Regions from separate parts of the Paenibacillus sp. FSL K6-1217 genome, predicted to be linked through region 3. Evidence: riboswitches for the same ligand, from Rfam matches in the RefSeq annotation. Region 3 holds a riboswitch; each other region holds the start of a gene.

Region 1 (7,742 bases), 3.7 Mb from region 3:
AACCTGGACCGGAACAAATTTCTCTCAAGTGCTGAGACGCACAGTCACGATCTGAAACATGCGATCAACAAGGCGAAGAGTGAAGGGCGGTTGCGCGTCGCAAGAGATTGGGCCGGTATTTCCTGGATAAACGATCATACGGCTGGCTTCAATTTCGGGCATGTATTCGGGATTGACGGCTCCAATACGGATGATCTGACCCGCGGAGCAATCGAAGGCCGCGCGCTTGTTGAACACATTACCGGTTGGCTGCGGGAAGCGATTCCCGGATTCGAAAACGCTTTCCTGACGTTGACGGGCGAACAAATCGGCATTCGGGAAACCCGCCGGATCATCGGCGATTATATCATCACCGCCGACGATTTTCTGGCGTGCCGTTCGTTCCCGGACGATATTGCCCGAAATGCCTACTTTATTGATATTCATATGGCAAAGCCTACGAGCGGCATGACGATGGTACGTCTATCGCCGGGAGAGTCACATGGCATTCCTTATCGCGCCTTGCTTCCGGTTGGTATTCAGAACGTAATCGTAGCCGGCAGAGCGATATCAACCGATAGAGCGGCCCAAGGCTCCACCCGGGTCATGCCGAATTGCTTTGCCATGGGCGAAGCCTCCGGTACGGCCGCGGCGATTCTGACCAAGACGGGCACGCGGGAAACGCGCAGTATCGACATCACGGACCTGCAGCGCAGACTTGTCCGCCAAGGCGCATGGTTAGGAGAGCAGATTAATGAGCGGTACTAAGAAATAAAATAACCCCACAAAGTGGGGCTTTAGCGTAGGTGGTGACTCAGGTACTTTTGCGGGGACCCCAAAACATATAAATTCTATTAAAAAAGGCTGCGCCCAAAGTCATATCCTTGACTTAGGCTCAGCCTTTTAAAGCTGTTTCTAACCCGTTCATCCGGGCAGTTATTTACAAGCGTTGTGTCTATTCGGATTCAGAATGAGGAAATCCTCCGGAAGCTCGAACAGCTTGGCCATCAGCTCGTCCATCCCGGACTCCAGCTTGAATTCCATTTCCTCCCGGAACAGCGGAACCAGGAAATAAACCTGAACCTGATTGCCGTCTTTTGTATGGACGGTGCTAACCTCTTCCGGCAGAGCATACAGGATCACGCCGGACAGCTCAGTGTTATCCGCATAAGGCTCGTAATCCTCCGTGTTGGGGATCGTATGGCCGTAACCAAGCCAAGTTTGATACATATGCGGGAACCGGGCCAGCGTCTTCATCAGCCGGATGGGCCAATAGTTCTCCACGGCTTCGAAATCCTCCTGCGTAAGCGGCCAGTCCGCCGGCAAAAACATCATCAGCTCCGCGCGTTCCAGATGCTTGTACTCTTCACGGATCTCCTGCGGGAGCGTCATGGGCAGATCGCTCATCCCATTGGTGTACAGCACCCGGTATGGCTCATCAGGTGTCGCTTCCATAATATTCACATCAATATGTACGATGTCTGAAATCAGCTCATGGAACACGCCGCTTTCCCGGTTTGGAAAGACCCGATTAAAATGTTCGTTTAAATCTTCCATGTACAAAATATTGGCGGGAGGTGTAATCTGCTCCTCATCCGGAGCGTCATAACCATAAATGGTGGTACCGTCTTCCGATTTGCCCATGGTTTTGCCGCCAAACAGCTTTTTGAAAAAGTTCATGTCTTTGCGCTCCTCTGTATGGGTTAAAGTGCGAAATGAAAATAGATGTATAAACCTCACTTGGAAGTATAACAAAAGACATAGGCCCGGAGCGATGGGTCTATCGATTCGAATTTCAAAAGGAGCAGATATGAACTATATCATTTTTGATCTGGAAGCCACCTGTTGGGAAAATGACCGCAAGCGGGGCGTAGGCATGGAGAGAGCCTTGACTATGCTTGAATTGCCGCTTGAAGGTACTCACCATAGAGGTATCGATGATGCCAAGAACATTGCGAAAATCTTCGTTAAGATTTTTGACCAATTGGAGTTTTGATAATTTAAATTGATCATGTCTATAGCAGTGAATAATAGGATACCGATTCTGCAAATAAAATGGTTGGATTCAGATGACTCTTCACCGTATTAATTGAATGGATTCTTTGCTCTGTCCTTTGATGGCGATACCGCTCCGATCCGGCTCCTACCTTCATTCGGATTTGGTCATTTTGAATGAACATACTATCGAGTGCAGTCTTGATCATGTTAAGTTGATTGGGAGCCCATTCTTGTCCGTGCATCCGGACGTATTCTGTGGCTTCTTCTGCAGTACAATGACATATCTCTTTCAGAAAAGAGCCCCATTTGATTAAATCCACCGCATTGTCACCCGCACAAAGAATGCAATTCCCATAGCTGATCTGTCCTCCGAAGGTTAACTTCAACACCCCATACCAGCATCCGTAAGGCTCTGAAATATGCATGAAGGAAGGGCGGCAGCTAAATGCGAACAACTCGATTCGTGACAGTCTGGCGTTAATCATGAATAATGCCTCCTAGGTTGTCTATAGATTTCATATAACGCTGTAGATTATGGGTCTGCTCAGCTGTGGCTACATAGGCTGTCAGTTCAGCTTCATTCTCACATACAGCAGCATGCTCAAGCCAAACGGAATATTTGGTTTTCTGTACGATGGACAAGTGTAATGGAAAGGTTTTGCGGGATCGCAGCAAAAAAGCATGGTTAATGCAGGCTCTCTCCAGTGCTTACGAGGTTAGCTGACGGATTCGGACAGTGAGAGTCGTCCTACCAGTGAAGAGTTCAATCTTCTTTGGATTCACCCCATTTCGGCTGGCCACAGCCATTTGGTTCCCCCGCTTCCCGCCTGACGGGAATTCAGCATTTGTTAAAAGGAATCTTACGCTGAGCATCACTGTTTGTAAAATGCTGAAAGGTCTCTAGGAGACTAAATAAGACTCTATAGGATATAAAAATGAAGAAAATCCCTTGTAATCTCGCATTCATCCCCGATTTTCTGAAGTTATCGCGTATTTATTAACTTTTTAATGCAACCTAAATGGGGCTAAATGAATCTTAATGCTTCTTTAATCATGATATTAAGATCAGATATAAAACAGTGAGGTGAGTAACATTACGGAACAACGTGATACCCAAAAGCTAATAATTGAACTCTGGAATGAAGGCGATCTAGATTTACTTCGCCAATTAAATTCGCCAGAGATGATAGTACACTATGGAGGTCCGGAAACTGAGAAAAACTCCTAACTCGCCATAAACGCTATACTGAAATCGCACAAGAAGGTAAAGGACGAATGTTTAAGATCCTCCTGTTTCCTAGCCCGATATGCGGAGCCTCCATGAAAGTGAGATTGTAGGAATAGATCAAAAGGAGAAGTTCCTCCGTTTGCGGGTGGAACTTCTCCTTTTAATCTTCATTTTTATAGTAGCTTCTCCATAATCATCACATCAATAAACGCTCCGTCCATCACTCCTTGCTTCTCAAATACACCAACCTGCCGGTAGCCCATCTTTCGATACAATCCTTGACCACTCTCATTAAACGGAAAGGTAAAGAGAACAATTTTATAAAAGCTATTTTCCTTTGCTACCTTGTGTAAGGACTCCAGGAGGGAGCTGCCTACACCTTGCCCACGAAAGCTTCGATCAATATATACAGAAAGGTCAGCGACGCCGTTATACGCGCAACGGTGGGAATATGGGTTCAGTGAGGCCCAGCCCACGACTTCACCTTCGCGTTCAGCAACCCAAACGCTAAAACGGCCTTGGTGATCGTTGAACCATGATTCCATATATAAGGAGTCTTTCGTCTCTGTTTCAAGTGTAGCGATCCGATCCTCGATCCCCTGATTGTAGATACGAAGAATGCTTTGAATATCCTCAGGTGTGGCCTGACGAACAGTTAGTGTACTAATCACATAAACATCCCCTTAAAATTACTTTCTCGCTTTAATTACAGCAGAGACGATATATTGGTCAACGTTCGCACCTGGAACCCAATCTTTGATGAATGTTTTAGATTCGTCCTTTGGCTCAATGCTGATATCAGTAAAGCCGCATTCCTGGAGCATTACCTCCAAATCGGCAATGGAAGAGGCGCCTGAGATACAACCGGAATATAATTCATCCAGGTCATTTTTGATCTCAGGAGGAAGCTCAGCTGTAGTTACGATATCTGATATGGCAAGACGACCAGCAGGCTGAAGAACACGATAAGCCTCACGGAATACTTGCTGTTTATCTGGGGAGAGATTAATCACGCAATTGGAGATAATGACGTTGATCGAATGATCAGCAACGGGAAGATGCTCTATTTCGCCCAATCTGAATTCGGTGTTACTAAACTTACCTTTAAGGGCATTATCTCTTGCTCGACTGATCATCTCAGGTGTCATATCCACACCTATTACAAGGCCTTCATTACCTACCTGCCGGGAAGCCAGGAAACAATCAAATCCGCCGCCACTCCCAAGGTCCAAAACATGTTCACCCGCCTGCAGTTCAGCAATAGCCTGCGGATTACCGCAACCAAGACCTAAATTTGCGCCTTCAGGAGCTGAAGCGAGGTCCTCACTGGAGTAGCCTAACTTAGAAGATATGGCACTGAAATCAGATGTGGAGTCACAGCAGCTACTGTCAGCAGAAGTTCGGCTGGAAGGAGAAGTCTCAACGTTTCTTACAGCAATCTTTTGATAGCGTCCCCGTACATTTTGGCGGATCTGATCATTAGTAAGCTTGCTCATGATTATACACTCCTTAGCTGAAATAATTTGCAATATACAAGTAAAATAGAAGAGAAGGTCAACCTTTTACGGGTGCGCAGCAATTGCTGAGTTTTCCCATAGATTCGTTGAAAAGCTTAATGGACCGTAGTAATGTTTCTACTTCAAACTCACTCATGTGTGAGAAGGCCTCGTTCAGGTATTCATTCATTTGTTGATCAATAGTTGTAGCTACCATTTTACCTTCAGGAGTGAGTGACAGGTTATAAATTCTTCGATCTGAGGGATCAGATGTCTTTTTAACCAAATTCATTTTCACCAGAGATTGAACTTGTCTGCTGAAGGTTGTAATATCTGTGCCAAGTGTTTCGGCGACTTGTTGCATGGAAGGATTGTGACTCCGATCGATCTCATATAACAGATGACTTTGGGTAGCGGAAAGATTACATCCTCCTACGCTACAGCAATCCTTATTGAGTAATCCTAAACGCCGACTCATGATTTGGAGTAGTTCTCTTGGAGTTTCCATTGTTTTCACCTCTTGAACTAGTTATACTGCATTTAGTTGCAAAGTGCAAATATATATTTTGCTTAGTTGATAATTGATGATAAAGGTTTTAGAATATAAGTATTGTCTTATATACGAAGAGAGGAGATTCAAAATTGGATACATTAAATGATCTTGCAGAAGATTTAAAGCTCCTTGGAGATAAAACACGTCTCACAATTCTAATTCTTTTAAAAGAGCGAGAGTGGTGTGTATGTGAATTCGTGGATCTCTTTGACATTTCTCAGCCAGCCGTTAGTCAGCATCTGCGTAAATTAAAAAGCAGCGGATTGGTAAAGGAACAGAAAAGGGGGCAGTGGGTCTATTATTCTTTAAATATAGTAGATAAACCCCATGTTAAAGTCATCCTAAATCTTACCCCGAATGCGAGTGACCTTTTATTGCATTTGAATAAACCGTCTAATGCTGTTTGCTGCGAATGACAGTTTTCTATTGAATATATAAGTATATAATTATATAATGATGCCTGAGATTAAACTTAACTCTTTGAAGGGAGTGCTCGGATGGGTGGAGTTAGACATAAACTGGGGGAATACCATTGGTAGCTCTGGCAAGTCTGATATTTATAGTCACTTTGATTTTTGTCATTTGGCAGCCTAAAAATCTGTCCATTGGATGGTCTGCCTGCGGCGGAGCGTTACTCGCTTTAATTGCCGGTGTCGTCAGCTTGAATGATGTTCTGGATGTTACGCTGATTGTGTGGAATGCCACACTGGCCTTTGTAGCAATCATCTTGATCTCGTTAATCCTCGATAAAATTGGATTCTTCGAATGGGCTGCTTTACATATGGCCAAAGCTGCTAGCGGGAATGGAATGCGGATGTTTATCTATGTCATCATTCTTGGTGCTGTAGTCGCGGCATTCTTTGCTAATGACGGAGCAGCGCTCATTCTAACACCGATTGTGCTGGCTATGGTCCGTGCGCTGAATTTTGATGAGAAAAAGGTTTTTCCGTTCATCATTGCCAGCGGGTTTATAGCAGATACTACCTCATTGCCCCTGGTTGTAAGCAATCTGGTGAACATCGTATCGGCCGACTTTTTCGGGCTAACCTTTATGGAATACGGCGGACGGATGTTAATGCCTACCTTATTTTCCTTAGGGGCAAGCATCAGTGTGCTCTATCTCTTTTTCCGTAAAAGTATCCCACGAAACTTCGATAGCTCCCAGCTAAAAAAACCTGAAGCGGCTATTAAAGACAAGCAGATGTTTAATTTATCATGGTTTGTACTTGCGGTTCTGCTTGCGGGATACTTTGTCAGTGAATTTCTGAACATTCCGGTATCTGTCGTGGCGGGTATCATCGCGATCTTTTTCTTGCTCATGGCAAGGAAAAGTCCTGCTGTCCCCACAATAGAAGTGGTGAAGGGGGCACCTTGGGCCATTGTGTTCTTTTCCATCGGCATGTATGTTGTCGTATATGGTCTGAGAAATGCGGGCCTTACGAATGTATTAGCTGACGTCATTCAAGCTGTGGCTGATCAGGGACTGTTCACCGCAACGATGGGGATGGGCTTTATTGCTGCAATCATCTCCTCCATAATGAACAACATGCCTACGGTTATGATTGATGCGCTGGCTATTGATGCTACGCATACCTCGGGACTGATTAAGGAAGCCTTGATTTATGCGAATGTTATTGGCTCTGACTTGGGACCAAAGATAACACCGATTGGTTCTCTAGCTACCTTACTGTGGCTGCATGTGCTTTCCACCAAAGGAGTAAAGATATCCTGGGGCACGTATTTCAAAACAGGGATTATTTTGACCATCCCTACGCTGTTCATCACACTGCTTGGTCTATATATAACATTGACCTTATTTTAAAATCAAAGGAGAATGCGACTCATGGATAAGAAAACCATTTACTTTTTGTGTACAGGAAACTCCTGCCGGAGTCAGATGGCCGAAGGCTGGGCCAAGAAATATTTGAGCAATGAATGGAATGTGTATAGTGCAGGCATTGAGGCTCATGGGTTGAATCCGAAAGCCGTTCAAGCGATGAGTGAAGTAGGTATAGATATCTCAGGTCAAACGTCAGATATTATTGATCCGCAGCTGCTGAACAGCTCTGATCTCGTCATTACTTTATGTGGAGATGCAGCAGATAAGTGTCCCATTACCCCGCCTCAGGTGAAACGTGAGCATTGGGGATTCGATGATCCGGCAAAAGCGCAAGGAACAGATGAAGAGAAGTGGGCAGTCTTCCAGCAGGTTCGTGATCAAGTGGGAGAGCGCATCAAACAATTTGCTGAAACGGGTGAATAGTCACGATAGTGGAGTAACTGCTGCTAATGAGACAGGAGAGAAACTATAATGGTAAATTATCATGAACTGATTGAAGGTAAAGTATAATAGATCTTTTTTGCTAAAATTCCAAATTAAACCCGACCTTTATTACTAGGTCGGTTTTTTGGGTGCGCCTGGCATGGATGATAACTTGGCGGTGAAAGTCCGCTACAGGCTTGGCAAGAGGAACTGTTAGCTAAAGGC
Region 2 (7,742 bases), 510 kb from region 3:
GGTCCGAAGGGGCTGTTGCCCTCCCTCATGCTAAGAACAATCCGGCAGTCCCCGGGTCATCCTTGGATTCTTAAGGGGTGCTGCGCACTGCTCCGGCTAATTTGTTGAGCACACCCTGATACACGGATTTCGGCCGCAGGCCGACCAGCTTCTCCATGGGTTGCCCCCCGCTGTATACGATCACTGTCGGCATACTCATAACCCCGGCTTCTGAGGCAAGTTCCGGCAGTTCATCGCAGTCCACCTTGATCATCCTCACCTCATCCCCATACTCGGCGTTCAGCTCTTCCAGAATCGGCAGCAGGGTTCTGCAGGGCGGACACCAGGACGCACCGTAATCCACCAGCACAGTACTTCCAGCCTTGAGCTGTTCACGCACAGCTCCGGCATTATCGGCAATTATCATAGCCATCTTAAGCTCCTCCTTCACGATCCACTATTGTTACTCTTCGTTCTGCTGCTCTTGGAGAATTGAAGCCATCCGGTCCTGCAGATTCCGCTTGATCTGATTCAGCTCAATCAACTGGCGTTCAATCTCTTCCAGCTTGCTGCGGTACAGCGGCATTACTTCTGCACAGAAGGCCTCTTTGTTCTTAAGGACACAGTGCAGGAATCCGGCAATCTCCTCTGTTGACAAACCCAGATTCAGATACAGCTTGATCGTCTCCACCGTATTCACGGCAAGCGGCGAATATTCACGGTAACCGTTATCCTGCCGAAACGGCTGGATAAGCCCCTGACGTTCATAATATCGCAGCGAACGGACGCTTACGCCCGTAAGTGCGGCTAATTCACCTATTTTCATGGCATTCTCCCCGGGGTTCATGAGAAATGGTCTGCCTTCAGTATAAACCTTGACACTGGTGTCAGGGTCAAGGTGTTTTTTTGAAAGATAAATATACTCGCGCAATACCTGTTCCTTGCACCTGCCGAACAACAGCAAAAAAACAACTGAAGCATAGCTTAAGCTGGTCTCACCGCTACTTATTGTCAATATTCCTTGTGAGCCTACAGCAGTCCCGCTGCCCATAATCCGCCTCTGCGGATCATCCGGCGCAGCGGCTCTGACGAGAAGGACGGCAGATGATGACCCGGCATAAGATAGACTACCCGGCCTTCGCCGAATTCATGACACCATGCTGCCTGTCTCATAGCTCCGTCATGGGGATACTCGGCAAGTACCGTGGTCTCGAAGTAGGGATGCTGCTCGAAATAATAAGGCTCATCCTCAATGACAAAATCACGGACTCCCTCCATGATCGGATGCTCCGGCGCAGTCACCTTCATCTGCAGCGCCGTGAACGCCGGATGATGGGTGAAACGGGCACCGAGCATCGCGCCAAGCTCCTGGTTACGCTGCAATGAAATACCGTTGTGTACTACAAGCAGCCCCCCGCCGCCAGCCACATAAGCGAGCAGAGCCCCGCTCTGAGCAGCCGGTAACTGCTCCTCGGAGAATTCCGTATAGGAGACCACCAGCCTGCAATCCGCCAGCTCCGCCTGATTCATCCGTCCGTAATCCTCCGTCGCACTCACCTGGAACTCCGGTTGCAGGAGCTGCTCCAGCTCACGGTCCACCCCCTGGAAGGGATGATACTTCACTTCGGTATAGCTGCCGAACGCCAGTGCTTTGAATGAAGACATGATATACACACCTCTCTTTTGCCAAGTTAGCCTGTCCTGAATGTTCCTATCGCCCCTGATGCGTTACCGTCCGCTGCTGTCACCAGGGCCAGAGCTTGCCGTCCAAATCGATATATACCGGCTTTTCCGCCAAATACTTCTTATGGTTATGCACAATCGTCATAATCTTATCCGCCGATTCTTCAGGAGTTACAGGCGCCTCTGCATCCTTCTCCCCGTTCATATAGGTCTGCAGCCAGCCGGGATGGACGACCATCACCTGTCCGCCCATCGCACGCAGATGATTGTGCAGCAGCGAAGACTGCATATTAAGGGCGGCCTTCGACATACAGTAGCCGTACATATTAATCCGCTTGTTCCGCCCGATGCTGCCCGCCTCCGAGGAGATATTAACGACCAGACGCTGCCGGCCTTGCAGCAGTAAGCCCATCAACGCATTGCTCACCCTTAGCGCACCCAAGGTATTCACATTATAAATATGCGCCATCGCTTCATCATCCATATCCACGAGCACCGAGGCATCATCCGAGCGGTGGATAATCCCGGCGTTATTGATAATGATATCAAGGTGGCCTGTACTCCCGGCAATACTCCGCGCTGCTTCCTTCACGCTCCCTGCACTGCCAATATCAAGCGGGACCAGCCTCAGACTATCCGGGTATTGCGCTTTCAAAGCTTCCAGTGCCGCCAGATCCGGCAAATACTGTCCGGCAAACACCATGTATTTACTCTCCAAAAGAGAGCGAACCAGGTACAATCCGAGTCCACGGTCAGCACCGGTAACGCAAGCAACCCTTTTCATGAGCTCCCCCCCTCATATCTGCATGATTATGCACCGAGCCTAGGTTCATCCCTCTCACATTAGCATGGCCGACGGCCGTTAACAACATCCTGCAAGGGAGGGGCAGGCTACGCTGGACTTTACTTTTGCTTTAATTTTGAACTATGTTACAATCATGATTAATAGTTGTTAACAACACAATTGTTGACAACAGGTTTCATTAACTCTTACTTAGGAAGGTGATCCTACGATGTCTATTCAACAAATCCACACTAAGGATGAACTACAGCAATATATCGGGCAGCCCGGCAAAAAACTGCTCTTCAAGCACAGCACCACTTGTCCGATCAGCGCCAAGGCCAACGAGGAATTTCAGGCCTATGCACAGCATTCCGATACTCCTGCAGCCGTTGTCCATGTGATAGAAGACCGTTCTGTCTCCAATCAGATTGCCGAGGATTTCGGGATTAAGCATGAATCTCCGCAGATCTTCCTGCTGGAGGACAGCGAAGTCCGCTGGAACACCTCACACTGGAAGATTACCCAAAAAGCGATAAAGGAAGCAGTGGAGCAATGAGCGCGAACGTAATAGTCTATTCGACCACCGGCTGCAGCGAATGCAATCAGGTCAAGCAGCTGCTGGAGAGCAAGGGGATTCCCTTCGAGGTCCGGGATGTGATGACCAGCTCCGTCTATCAGGAAGAGGTCGAGCAGCTCGGCTTCATGGGCATTCCAGTCACCGTATCCGGGGACCGGGCGGTCAAGGGCTTCAATCTTCCTGAGCTTCAGGAGCTGATGGATGCTGCTGTTCTGTAATATACACAAAGGTGCTGTCCTCTCAACAGGAGCAGCACCTTTTTTGTTACGATTCATAGATGTTGAAATTGTATATTTATATATATCTGGAACAGGAGGATTGATCATGTGAAGTGGCTAGAAGGCGATGTTGCCGCCAAATGGCGCAAAGAAGGTCAACGTTATGCGGCCGGCGTCAATCAATATGTACATAAGGGACTGACTGAAGGCTGGGACAACGCGGGGAATGAGCCAGCAGAGGATACACGCGGGGCCCATGCCGCCAAAATCTATAAGATGATTCGGAGAGCTAACGAGCACAAGGAGCTTGCTGAGCTGCGGGAGCAGTTGCCGGCGGCAACGTGGCCGCTGGCCGGGCATTTTCAACATGAGATGCAGGCGATTCGCGGTATCCATTTCATAAGTGACGATGAAGTGGTGTTCAGCACCGGCTCACCCTGGGAGAACAATGCAGTGATGGCGGTGCAAGAGGATGTGATCTCCGTATTTAAGGAGTTTAGCCTGGTAGGGGCATCTCCCGACAATCAGTTCTATGCGCTGGCAGGCACGCAAGGAATTACCATTCTGCAATCCATGAACAGCGCATTACAGGGAGAAGTAGTGGCCGAGCTTTCGTGGCGGGAGCTGAATGGAACGATTCAAGCGCTGGACCCGGACTTTACCGTTTTGAACATAGACCGCCTGGATCAGGAGTTACCCTTGGAGCAAGTCATTCCTTTTAACGGAGGACAGGCGTTATTGCTGGTCACCAGCCAGGGAATTTTCCTGGTAGAGCATTCGCCAGAGAAGCCGTTGAATGTGAAATTGCTGCATCCTGATCTCGAAGAATATAAGGAAGATGAGCTGGAGCATATCGGGATTGATATGGCGCATGGCGCCGTTTCTCCGGATGAACGATGGATTGCCTATGGCAGCCAGGGCAGTGATCATCTTTTATATGACACTACCACAGGGCAGGTTCACTTATTCAACCCGGAATCCAGTTATCCGCACTATACTCTATTTACGAAGGACCAGCGCAGCGTATGGTATAATGCTTGCCACTTCTACAACGGAGCTACCCTTGCCGTGCCGCTTGAACATCTGGAAGTTGGAAAGCCCGCGGCAGACCAGGAATATCCAGTCGTGAACGAGGAGGCGCGGGTGTATGCGGCGGCAGCGCTGAAGGACGGTGTTGTGATTGGCGATGCCTATGGCTACTTGAGGCTCATTGATACAGAGGGGCAGGAGCTGTGGCGTTATTATGCCGGAAGCACCATTTCAGGGTTAGCTGTCAATCGGGATGAGACCTTGCTGGCCGTGGGAACTTACGGAGGGATGCTGCACTTCCTGGATCTTCATGCCTCAGCACGCAGTGACTATGAAATTACAACAGGAACGGTTCGTGAGGTCAAGCGGATCATTGCCTGGAAAAAACAGGATATTCCCCTTTGGTGGTGATCTGACAACGGCCTGCAAAAATAAAAAACGGCGATTGCGCGAGATAAATGGCAGATAATCTGCTACATATATGAGTTTTGGCTTCCATATGCATAGCCAGTCAGTCATTTGCTGAAAACAAGGCGAATTGCACTCTTTTCCATTTTTACAAACCCCCTCCGAACAGAGTATGATTCGTGTTGAAAGCATTTGAACACATTCATGAAAATGAGCATATGCATGCACGCTGAATTTCCGTCATGTGGAAAACGGGGGAACCATCCGGCCGTCAGGCCGACTTGGGGTGAATCCGAAGGAGAATGCCACGCGCAGGTCTCCGGCAGGTAGGGCGACTCTCACCGTCCGAATCCGACAGCTAACCTCGTAAGCGCCAAGAGAGAGCCCTGATCCGCCACGCTTTGTGCCAGGCATTTGAAGCCTGTGACCCACAACCGCAGCAGAGGTCCTCCTCTGGCCTGCGGTTTTTTGCGCGCTCGAATGAACGTAACAGTACAGATCCAGGAAGGAACGTGACCACATGCCTGACCCCTTATCGCCCAAGGCAGCTACCGCTGCCGGATTCACCCACTATATCGAACAATATAGCGGTTCTGTCTATGCGCTTAGCTGCCTGCTGCTGGAAAAAGGCGCCCGCGCCGAGCAAGCCGCAACCGCCACCTTCGTGGCCCTCCATCCACTGTGGCTGAAGGGCGCCCTGTCAGGAGACGCCGCTGCTCCGGCTGCCTACAGGGAGTGCATCCGCCAATGCGCCGTGCTGGCGCGGGACCGCAGCCGCTGCTCCGCTGCCCTGCTCTCCTGGGAGGATCAGCTTGCCAGTGCCCTATGGTACGGCATCCAGCTCCCCCTGACCGAGATCAGCCAGATCCTGGAGTGCAGCGTCCCCGAGCTGAAGGCCCGGCTTAGAGGTATACGCGAACAGATGGCAGCCGCACATTCAGCACTGCCTGCTGTCCACCGCCCTTCGGCGGGTTGAGACTGGGATGGGAATAACGCGGGATACGCGGGCTATAGGAAAGAGTGCGGCAGAAGGAGATGGCTGTGGGGAATCAGGGTATGGAGGCGGCAGAAGGAGATGGCTGTGGCGGAATCAGGGTACGGAGTCGGCAGAAGGAGATGGCTGTGGCGGAATCAGGGTACGGAGTCGGCAGAAGGAGATGGCGGGCGGGCTGCGGACTACAGATCCGCTATTTCGGCAAATGAGACTATTCTGAAGTCCGTGCGGACTGAGAGGCGCTTATTTAACCCATTCCGCCTCATTTTCCGCTCCACCCAGCCCGTTAACGTCCTCTCAGTCCGCAACGGGGAGATAATCGGTCTTTTTCACAAAATAAGGGCCTCTGAGTCCGCCTACAAAACAAAAAAGCATCGACATCCGCCGCGACTTAGTCCTTGACTCTCAGCACCAGTACGCACCCATACTGTGCCTGGCTCACCTTACATAGCTCAACCATCCCATGAACTGATCCTGTCTTCGCCAACCGTTCAGTACATAGAACTCAGCTCTTGCCTTTCCCGCTCTTTCCACCCTTACCGCCCTTGGCAAACCGCCAAAAGGCCATACAGCAGCCGAGCAGGCCAACTCCGAGCAGAAGGGTCTGTAACGCCCCCAGCCAAGCCGATTGATCCGACGGGATCAGGCTGCTGATAATGATGAGCAGGATCGAGGCCGCGACCAGCACGGGGGTTTGTCTACTTTTCTTCACAATCATTCACCACTCCTAAAGACTAATACTATTAAGGTACACTATCTGTCGGGGTTTAACCAGTTTAGGTGGGGTTGGCTGCATATGACCTTCACACAATTCTATCCATTGGCGAGACGCAGATATGAACTGCATTGCAAACCAAGGTTATTATAGATATAATATATCTATAATAACCTTTAAATTCAATGTAAGGAGCGACAACGATGACAGAGTTCTGGGAATCCAGTTTTATAGAGAAACATACGATGTGGGGATTTGAACCTGCTGACTCGGCAATCCTGGCCAAGGATTTTTTTATTCAGCATAAGGTGAAGGACCTGCTTATCCCCGGGATAGGCTATGGCAGGAATGCACAGGTTTTTATGGATCATGGGATAGATGTAACAGGAATTGAGATCTCACAAACGGCGATTGGTCTGGCGCGGCAGCACGGGCTGGATATGCGTATTCATCACGGCCCGGTAGCGGATATGCCTTTTGACAGCAAACTCTATGACGGTATATTCTGCTATGGGCTGATTCACTTATTGAATCGTCGTGAGCGCGGGAAGTTTATTCAGGATTGTTACAATCAGCTGAAGCCGGGCGGATATATGATCTTCACAGCCGTCTCCAAAAAAGCCCCGATGTTCGGAAAGGGCATCCCCCTGGATACAGACTATTATGAAGTCATGGACGGCGTGAGAACATTCTTTTATGATGCCGGCTCGATTACACAGGAATTCACAGGCTACGGCCTGATGGAGTTCTCAGATATAGATGAACCCCATAAGCATGCGAGAAACAAGCCTCCTATTAACTTCTTGATTATAAAATGTAAAAAGGAAGGGTAGCGCCCTCCCGCTCCCCTTCATTCTGCTAATGTGGACAAGCCCGTCCGCCTCTGCTGGCGAATGGGCTTTTTTTAGAGGATTAGAAAACCTAGACTAATTAAATACCAAAGCTCGTTCCAGGGAATAACGTATACCGATCCAAATATTTAGTGGATTTAGGCACTACTTTTACCGATTTAATTTTGTTGTTTTCAAAGATAAAATCCCATTTTTCTACTTTCACCTTATAATTATCCTCTGCAGTCACTCGTTGAACAATTCTGACAGTCAGCCCAATATCTGATCTTGCAACTACCTTCATATCCACAATAGTTGCCAAATTGTAAGTTCCCCCGGGAAAAGATTCTTTGTAAATATCCGTTTTAAAGTTCGGGGCCACTAAAGCATTAGCCTCCGCAACCGACCTCTCGTCATAGGCCATAATCCACTTAAATGCTAAATTCCGTCCAAATACATAGGTCGTAGCATCTGTTTCCATTTTGAAATTCGGATCTGAATCTACGTATACATTTTTAGCTTTAT
Region 3 (7,742 bases):
CAGCACCTCATAATCGGGAAATTGCTGCAGCATGTTCGAGATCGACTTGGCCAACTGGCGGGATTCGTCCTTCACCATAGCCTGTCCCGAAGCGAACAGGGCATTGTCGCTAATCGTGATCATCAGCTGGGACTGATTCAGCTTCGTGCTGAGCAGATCGGTCATTCCGTTGTTCTTGATGTACTGGTCGAACTGCTTCTTCAGCTTCTCCAGATCCTCCTGCTCCTTGGCACGGAGCTTGGATAGATCGGAGGTTCCGGTGTTCTTGGCGATCACGCTGTTCAATTTATCCTGCTTGCCCTGGTCCAGCTGGGTGCTGGTCGGAGAATCCGAACGGTACTCCAGGACACCGCCGCCTCCGCTGAGCGCTGAATTGAAGGCTTCAGCCATTTGCTGGAACTTCACGGCGTCCGTAGCGCTCATGGCATACATAACCAGGAACAGCGCCACCAGCAGGGTCATCAGATCGGAATAGGGAAGCAGCCAGGATTCATCGGCATGCTCTTCATGTTCCTCATGCCTAGTCTTTTTGCTCACTGGAAGCCCCCTCCTTCTCGCTCAGCTTGGCACGCTCGGACGGAGTCAGGAAGACGGACAGCTTCTGGTTAATGGCGATGGTAGACACCCCGGACTGAATCGAGAGCAGACCCTCCACCATCATCAGGCGGACTTCAATCTCGCGCTTTGAGATCCGCTTCAGCTTGTTGGCCATCGGGTGCCACATGACATAACCGGTGAATATCCCGAGCAGGGTCGCAATGAAGGCGCCGGCAATCGCGTGGGCCAGGACGTCCATGTTACTCATATCGCCCAAGGCGGCAATCAGCCCGATAACAGCCCCGAGTACCCCCAGTGTAGGTGCGTACATCCCGGCCTGGGAGAAGATCAAGGCCCCGGCCTTATGTCTGTCTTCCGTGGCATGAATATCTTCCATTAATACATCACGGACGAACTCCTGATCGTTGCCGTCTATAATCATCCGCATGCCGTTTCGGAGGAAGGCGTCTTCAATCTCATCGACGTTGGACTCCAGGGCAAGCAGCCCTTCACGGCGGGTGATGGACGCCCATTCCATGAACATCGTAATGAGTTCAGGCTTACCGACCATCTTTTTCTTCACAAACAGGATCTTCATCAGCTTAGGGAAATTCTTGACTTCCGACATCGGAAAGGCCATGAAGATTGAGGCAGCCGTGCCAAGAAAGATAATGACATAGGCAGCGGGGTTGTTCAAGCTTGCAAGTGGAGCATGCTTGAGTATCATCCCCCAGATTACAGCGACAAGACCAAAAACCAGGCCTAGAATTGTTGAGATTTCCATTTATGCACCTCGTCCATGAGAATTAAGAAGTGATCGACTAACCGCGTAATTCGTCCTTGAACCGCGGGAGAACACTCTGTTCGTAACCAAATCACGTATATTCTTCTTTATCGACATCATTCCCTTTTTTGTGAAGTGATTTTTTCGGCTATAATAGATAAGGTAGGTTATTATTCATCAGCGAAGAAAACGGAGTGATTGATGTGGGAGTTAAGCATGGCAGAGATTACGGTGAAATTCTTGTGGAACTGACAGGAGCCGTTGGAAGGATTGCAGACGGGTACATTTTTTTTGAGATGGAGCCTGAAGAGTGGATGAATCTGCCGGAGGAATCGAGGCAGGAGGTCTGGGAGGCGCTTGCGGAAGACCTGTTCTATGCGCTGGGCAATGAGCCGGTGATACAGGTTGGCAGCGGCGTTGTCATGTACGATAAAGAAACACACCGCATTAATATTCTGCTTGGCGATGAGGATCTGGCTTCGGTCGTTCTGGTATAAGCGGGAGAAATTGCGGCAGCGGGTTTGTCCCGGGCATCCGGCCATGTTAAAATTGGAAGTGGAGTACTAATCGCCGGGATGACAGAATACACTTAATCAAAAAAATCTTTGGCCTGGCACATCCCTTGGACTTTCAGAAGCTGAGGGATGTTTTCGTTTGAAGCAGAAGAGCAGGCTCTTTGAACAGTTAACTTAGCAAGGGAGGAAACGAATTGCAATTTACAGAGGAAGAACTGCAGGCGCAGATCGGCAAGCTTGAAGGCTGGAGACTGGAAAGGGATAAGCTGGTACGCAAATATATGTTCAATGAATATATGAAGGGCATTGCTTTTGTGGATGAGGTGGCTGCCATTTCGGAAGCCTTTGACCATCACCCGCATATCACCATTGATTACAAGACCGTCGTTCTGCGGCTGGCTGTAGATGTGGAGAAGCTCGATCTCCGCCAGGCTCGTGAATTCAATGAAGCATTCGAGAAGAACCGTTAGAGGACAAGGTCCTTAGGGAGACAACAGGATCATTTGAATGAATAGAAATGCCCGTGCGAGGATTATTCGTAATCCTCGTCACGGGCATTATGCTTAGAAATGAAGAGTCTGGTATGAATACAGTCACCGGGTTATTTCTTCTCGGCCAGCCATAAGGCTACGTTCGCAATCTCTTCCGGGGCCAGCCTGTCTTTGAAGGAAGGCATCTGTCCGCGGCCCTTGGTAACAATGCTGTAGATCTGCGGCGCATCATGTGAAGCGCCCTCTTGCTGCAGGCTGGGGCCCGCCCCGCCCTGAAGCTGGTCGCCGTGGCAGGAGATACAATTGGCCTTCACTGTGGCTTCTGCGGCCGCAGCGTCCAGCACAACCTCCGGCATCGTCGGTTTGTTCTCTTCCGCCACCTCGGATTTACCGGGCAAGGTAAACATTAAGATTACTGCAAAGGCACAGGCGGCAAAAAACAAACCGCTCATGATCCATTTCTGCATCTGCATCCGTCCCTCCATGTAAGCTGCTGTCTCCATTATAGCGGATGGTGAAGCGTTATCATAGTATTTGTGTCAAAAAAATGAACTCAAATGATCCATTTATTTGAAAATGCCGTTGCCTCCGGTGCTATTCCTCATAGACCATGCAATAAAAAGGCTTATTGCCGGTCGGGGTCCGGCGTTCATAGGTATCCGTTATGGTGAAACCGCATTTCTGGTAAGCGCGGATGGCGCGCTGATTCCAGGTCAGCACTTCCAGATCGATCTCACGCTCCGGGTAACGCGCCCGTGCCGCCGTAACAATAGCCTTCATGAACAGATGCCCCATTCCATGGCCGCACAGATCGGGCCGCATGCCGACTCCAAGCCGGACTACCCCCTCCATCGGGAAGAGCTGGGCGAAGCCGCACAGATCGCCTTGCCCGTTCATTACGGACACATATTGCTCCTGTCGCAGCTGCGGGTCCCCGAACTCCACGCCCAGCGCCTGCATCTGCTCCCAGGACATCCAGCCGTAAATATTATACGGAGCTTTGTAGGTCCAATCACAGATCTCAGCGGCGTGCTGCGGCTCCATAGGCACAACGTAAAAGGTTAGCGGAGAACTGATCATTAGGGAGGTCTCCTTCCAGCGGACATATATTCATCTTACTATTAATTATATACAAAAACAGCCATTTTCGACGCAAAATCCTTGGGGAAATACGGAAACTTGACAAACGCCAAAATATATTTTCCGAAAGTGCAGAAACGGTGTTTACCAAATATAGAGCGGGGTAAGTAATTTTATAGACAAAAAAAGCCCTTCTCCTAAGATTTCGGCAAAAATCTCGGAAAAGAGCGTAGGTTACAAAGTCTTATTCTACCTTATTCTACATCGTCGTTGTCTTGGGAATCGGATGCTACATTCTTGAAGGCATCTGTACTCATGATTCGCTTGGCGCCAACGTAGCGGTTGACGTAATAGCTGTCACTCAGCGAACTGATGGTTACACCACGGGATGATGAGGCATGGGCGAATTCGCCGTCACCGACATAAATACCGACATGGGACACACCTTTACCGCTGGTATTAAAGAATACAAGATCGCCCGGTCTCATCTCATCACGGGACACGGCAGAACCCATCTGATACTGGGAACCGGATTGATGGGGCAGGTTAATGCCGATCTTATCAAAAACATACATTGTAAATCCGGAGCAATCAAACCCGTTAGTCGATACACCGCCGGACACGTATTTGGTTCCGATGGCTTTGTCGATCACTTTATCCATTTTGGAATCCGCGAAAGCGCTTCCTGCTCCGATGGTGAAGATAATGGACAAGCTTAGTACTGCGGCTGCTAGCTTCTTCTTCAAAAGTAAATACCCCTTCCAATGCCTACGAGGTTAGCTTAAGGGTTCGGTTGAAGGTCCCCTATGACCCCTCTTAGAATAGGAGGTCAATTCACCCAAAGTGGTTCCCCCGTTTCCCTAACTTATTAGGGAACTCGGCACGACTGTTGATTAGGATTAGCTGTTCATTCAATACATGACAAAACCTTTGTTAAAAGCGATTCAATAATTACAAAAATGTTACTAAAAGATCACTGCGATAATTGTAACAAAGTCGAAGTCGGTTGGCAATCACTTATAACATATTAATTCATCTTTTTTGCTGTTTTTTAGAGTTATAGCCCTTTCGGCAGACCCATATCTATGCGCTGGAGTTATTTTATATGTTCTTTTCTTTGTTTTTGCAGGAAAATGCTGTTTCAAGGCTGTGGATTCTGTGTAAAAGGTAGAATAAGGAAAAGGAAAAACCCGGAAATGATTACGGCAATAATCATCCCGGGCTCGTATAAGTTACAATTAGTTGTTAGAGGCTGAAATATGCGGGGTATGCTTCAAGGGTGGTTAAGGCTCAATCGTAAGCGACAGCTTGGTAGGCTGTTGTGCTCATTACCCGTTTGGCGCCAACATAGCGGTTGGCCCAGTAGGACTGGCTCATCGAACTGATGGTAACACCGCGTGAACTGGAGGACTGTGCGAATTTCCCGTTTCCGACATAAATTCCGACATGGGAGACTCCATTACCCAGGGTATTGAAGAACACGAGATCGCCGGAACGCAGTTTGCTCTTGGATACAGCTGTTCCCACTTTGTACTGTGCTTTGGAGGTACGCGGCAGAGTAAGCCCGACATTCTTGAACACATATTTGGTAAATCCGGAACAATCGAAGCCGTTGGTGGTCGTGCCCCCGGTTTTATATGACGTTCCAATGGTTTTGGAAATCACAGTATCCATCTTGGAATCTGCGAAGGCACTGCCTGCTCCGAGTGTGAATACCATTACAAGACCCAGTGCTGCTGCGGTGCATTTTTTCTTGAAGTTCTGAAAATTGTGACTAATCAAAAGATGTACTCCTTCCAGGGCCTGCGAGGTTAGCTTAAGGATTCGGTAGAAGGTTCCCCTATGACCCCTCTAAAGCGAGATCAATTCACCCAAAATATGGTTCCCCCACTTCCCGGTGCAGGGAATTCGGCGTGTTATGCACCAGAACAGTGACTTATCGGCATCGATTAAATTGCAATAGTTACGGAAGATTTTGCTTGAAAGATTACAAGTTTGTTACTACTAGTACAGCCATCATTGTATCAGAGGATTTATTCTTTTGCAAATGCTTTTGTCCCTCACCCCAAGTAAAAAAGAGTCCTGCTCCCTGATGAGGGGCCGTGACTCTTTTTAGTATGCCATCTTGGCAGCTAATTATTGTGGAAATGATTTACTGGACCAGAGGTGGTACTGGGCAGCTATTCCCCACATATTGAACAGTGTGGAGGGCAGCGGAGCTGCCTGGCGGAGCATAAGGGCCGGCAGCCCCGGATACAGCAGCGCAGAAGCACCGCAGAGGAGGAGCACAGCCAGACTGCCCGCTCCCAGAATGACGGATATCCCGATGGAAGGCAGCAGCACCTTAAGGCAGGTCAGCAGCGAGGAGAACATGCCGGTACCGGCGGTATAGCCGAATTGCATATAGAGCAGAAGCTTGCGGACAAGGAAGAGATAGAGCAGCCAGCCCAGCACATAAGGCACGAGCTTCAGCAGGAGCTGGACATCGAGAACGCCGCTGAGCAGATGACGGTACATACGCGGCAGCAGCCAATAGAGCGGGAGGAGGGTCAGCATCCATTCGGCGAGGCTGAACACCAGCACGGGCAGCCCATATTTTCTCATTCCGGGAAAAAAGAACAGTCCCCGCGCGCCGTCGCGCTCCTGATGAAGCTCATGCAGCAGCCCCGCACGGATAAAGGGGGTCAGCAGCAGCCGGAGCACTGTCAGTGCCAGCAGCAGCCACAGCCAGTGCTGGACGGCCGGATCGGTGCGCAGGGCGGTCTGCCCCTCGATATAGTACAGCAGCCTGCCTATACCGCTGCCCCCGGCATTCGCATCCGGGTAGCGCAGCAGGACAGGGACCACCGCGCTTTTAACGAATTTGTACAGGAAATATCCCCAGAACAGCCGGTAGATAAACAGCAGAATCAATATATAGAACTGCTCTTTCATGCTGATCCAACCGCGGGCAATTGAACTTTTCACCATTCCTTCACCTCACCAGACAAGAGTTCCGAGCAGGGTTTCAAGCAGTGTTGTCGTGCTAAGCGTCCAGCGGGAGAGTGTGCGCGGCTCAAGCTCCGCCATTCTGAAATTATTAAGATGTCTGCTCTCCAGCAGAATGGAATGCCCCGGATCGATCTCTGCAGAGACCAGCGGCGCTTTATACGCTAACTCAAAGGAGGTAGCCTGACCCTCGCCATTCCAGTATTGCTGCACGGTGTATCCGTCCGAGAAGGTGAACTTAACGGGGACATCGGGATACAGACTGCCCTTGTTGCTTACATCGACCACCGCGTTATACCGGAGCCCTCCGCCGTCGCTGTTGTCCCGCTGGACCGAAAGCCTGATATCGTCAACTGCGAAGTCGGGTGCGCCTCCGCTATAGACATACCGCTCAAAATAAGTCTGCCAGGATTGCTTGGTCACTTTCTCCACAACCCTCTGGAAGTCGGCGGTGGTCGGATGCTGGAAGCGGTATTTGCGGACATAGGCGGCGAGGATGGCGTCCATATTCTTGGTCCCGGCTATGCGCTCGATATCCTTCAGCACCAGCTTGCCCCGGATGTACACATTGCGGGTGTAAGCATCATCGCCGGTGTATTTCCAGGTCTCCAGCTTCAGCGGCTGTGAGGAGGAGACCAGGCTGGACTGCAGCGGGAGGCTTGCGGCAACGCCGTATTCCTGTTCCATCAGCCGGTCTTCGGCATAAGAGGTGAAGCTCTCATCAAGCCAGGCCTCTTCGAATTCATTACTGGCCACCAGGCCGTAGAAGTACTGGTGCCCGATCTCGTGGATGATCGTGCGCTCAAGAGAAGTGCCCGGTGAGGTGCCCGTGGCGCCGAAGGCGGTAATCAGTGTGGGATATTCCATTCCTCCGGCCCCATTGCCTGACTCCGGCGGGACAACAATGGATAAGGTGGAATACGGATAAGGCCCGTACCATTTGCTGAATGCCGTCAGGGCAGCCTCGGCCGCCTGGAAATAGCGTTCCTGAAGATGCTTGTGCAGCGGGTCCAGATAGAGCTTGATCTTCACCCCGGGCACCTGCGGCGCGGAGAAGGCCTTCTCGGCAACCACGAAATCCGGGGATGCAGCCCAGGCGAAGTCGTGGACATCATCTGCATAGAACTGATAGATCTTGCGGCCCTTGACAACCTTGGCGTCCCTCACCGGAAACCCGGTTGCGGCAACCTTATACTCGGGCGGGACTGTAATCGATACATTGTAAATCCCGAAATCACTGTAGAATTCGGAGGTGCCGTGATATTGATGCAGGTTCCAGCCTTCTTCCTTGAGTCCCCGTCTGCCGGCAGGCTCATAGACGCTAATCTTCGGAAACCACTGGCCGGC

The links. A riboswitch is a leader RNA that binds a small molecule or an ion and turns the genes downstream of it on or off. The one in region 3 is predicted to bind cyclic di-AMP.
Region 1: it holds a riboswitch for cyclic di-AMP, as region 3 does, so the genes downstream of both, MHH28_RS06765 (hypothetical protein) here and MHH28_RS23230 (C40 family peptidase) in region 3, are expected to answer to the same signal.
Region 2: it holds a riboswitch for cyclic di-AMP, as region 3 does, so the genes downstream of both, MHH28_RS25405 (hypothetical protein) here and MHH28_RS23230 (C40 family peptidase) in region 3, are expected to answer to the same signal.

The regions. Positions count from the first base shown of each region.
Region 1 is NZ_CP150271.1:1,577,047-1,584,788, forward strand. Features, by position in the region: gene MHH28_RS06750 (FAD-dependent oxidoreductase) at 1-747, shown strand, start outside; gene MHH28_RS06755 (suppressor of fused domain protein) at 916-1,659, opposite strand; partial or broken gene MHH28_RS06760 (3'-5' exonuclease) at 1,841-1,975, shown strand; gene MHH28_RS06765 (hypothetical protein) at 1,995-2,462, opposite strand; cyclic di-AMP (ydaO/yuaA leader) riboswitch at 2,668-2,831, opposite strand; gene MHH28_RS06770 (arsinothricin resistance N-acetyltransferase ArsN1 family A) at 3,379-3,873, opposite strand; gene MHH28_RS06775 (arsenite methyltransferase) at 3,895-4,701, opposite strand; gene MHH28_RS06780 (MarR family winged helix-turn-helix transcriptional regulator) at 4,760-5,209, opposite strand; gene MHH28_RS06785 (ArsR/SmtB family transcription factor) at 5,344-5,670, shown strand; gene MHH28_RS06790 (arsenic transporter) at 5,781-7,076, shown strand; gene arsC (arsenate reductase (thioredoxin)) at 7,098-7,517, shown strand.
Region 2 is NZ_CP150271.1:5,744,642-5,752,383, reverse strand. Features, by position in the region: gene MHH28_RS25440 (thioredoxin family protein) at 71-412, opposite strand; gene MHH28_RS25435 (MerR family transcriptional regulator) at 443-805, opposite strand; gene MHH28_RS25430 (ThuA domain-containing protein) at 1,009-1,644, opposite strand; gene MHH28_RS25425 (SDR family NAD(P)-dependent oxidoreductase) at 1,724-2,446, opposite strand; gene ytxJ (bacillithiol system redox-active protein YtxJ) at 2,676-3,002, shown strand; gene MHH28_RS25415 (glutaredoxin family protein) at 2,999-3,241, shown strand; gene MHH28_RS25410 (hypothetical protein) at 3,350-4,681, shown strand; cyclic di-AMP (ydaO/yuaA leader) riboswitch at 4,896-5,065, shown strand; gene MHH28_RS25405 (hypothetical protein) at 5,199-5,654, shown strand; gene MHH28_RS25400 (hypothetical protein) at 5,735-5,881, shown strand; gene MHH28_RS25395 (hypothetical protein) at 6,178-6,384, opposite strand; gene MHH28_RS25390 (class I SAM-dependent methyltransferase) at 6,591-7,220, shown strand; gene MHH28_RS25385 (stalk domain-containing protein) at 7,318-7,742, opposite strand, start outside.
Region 3 is NZ_CP150271.1:5,238,191-5,245,932, forward strand. Features, by position in the region: gene motB (flagellar motor protein MotB) at 1-537, opposite strand, end outside; gene motA (flagellar motor stator protein MotA) at 521-1,321, opposite strand; gene MHH28_RS23205 (hypothetical protein) at 1,525-1,818, shown strand; gene MHH28_RS23210 (4a-hydroxytetrahydrobiopterin dehydratase) at 2,031-2,306, shown strand; gene MHH28_RS23215 (c-type cytochrome) at 2,438-2,794, opposite strand; gene MHH28_RS23220 (GNAT family N-acetyltransferase) at 2,922-3,407, opposite strand; gene MHH28_RS23225 (C40 family peptidase) at 3,662-4,153, opposite strand; cyclic di-AMP (ydaO/yuaA leader) riboswitch at 4,158-4,300, opposite strand; gene MHH28_RS23230 (C40 family peptidase) at 4,698-5,126, opposite strand; cyclic di-AMP (ydaO/yuaA leader) riboswitch at 5,193-5,331, opposite strand; gene MHH28_RS23235 (hypothetical protein) at 5,544-6,377, opposite strand; gene MHH28_RS23240 (M1 family metallopeptidase) at 6,387-7,742, opposite strand, start outside.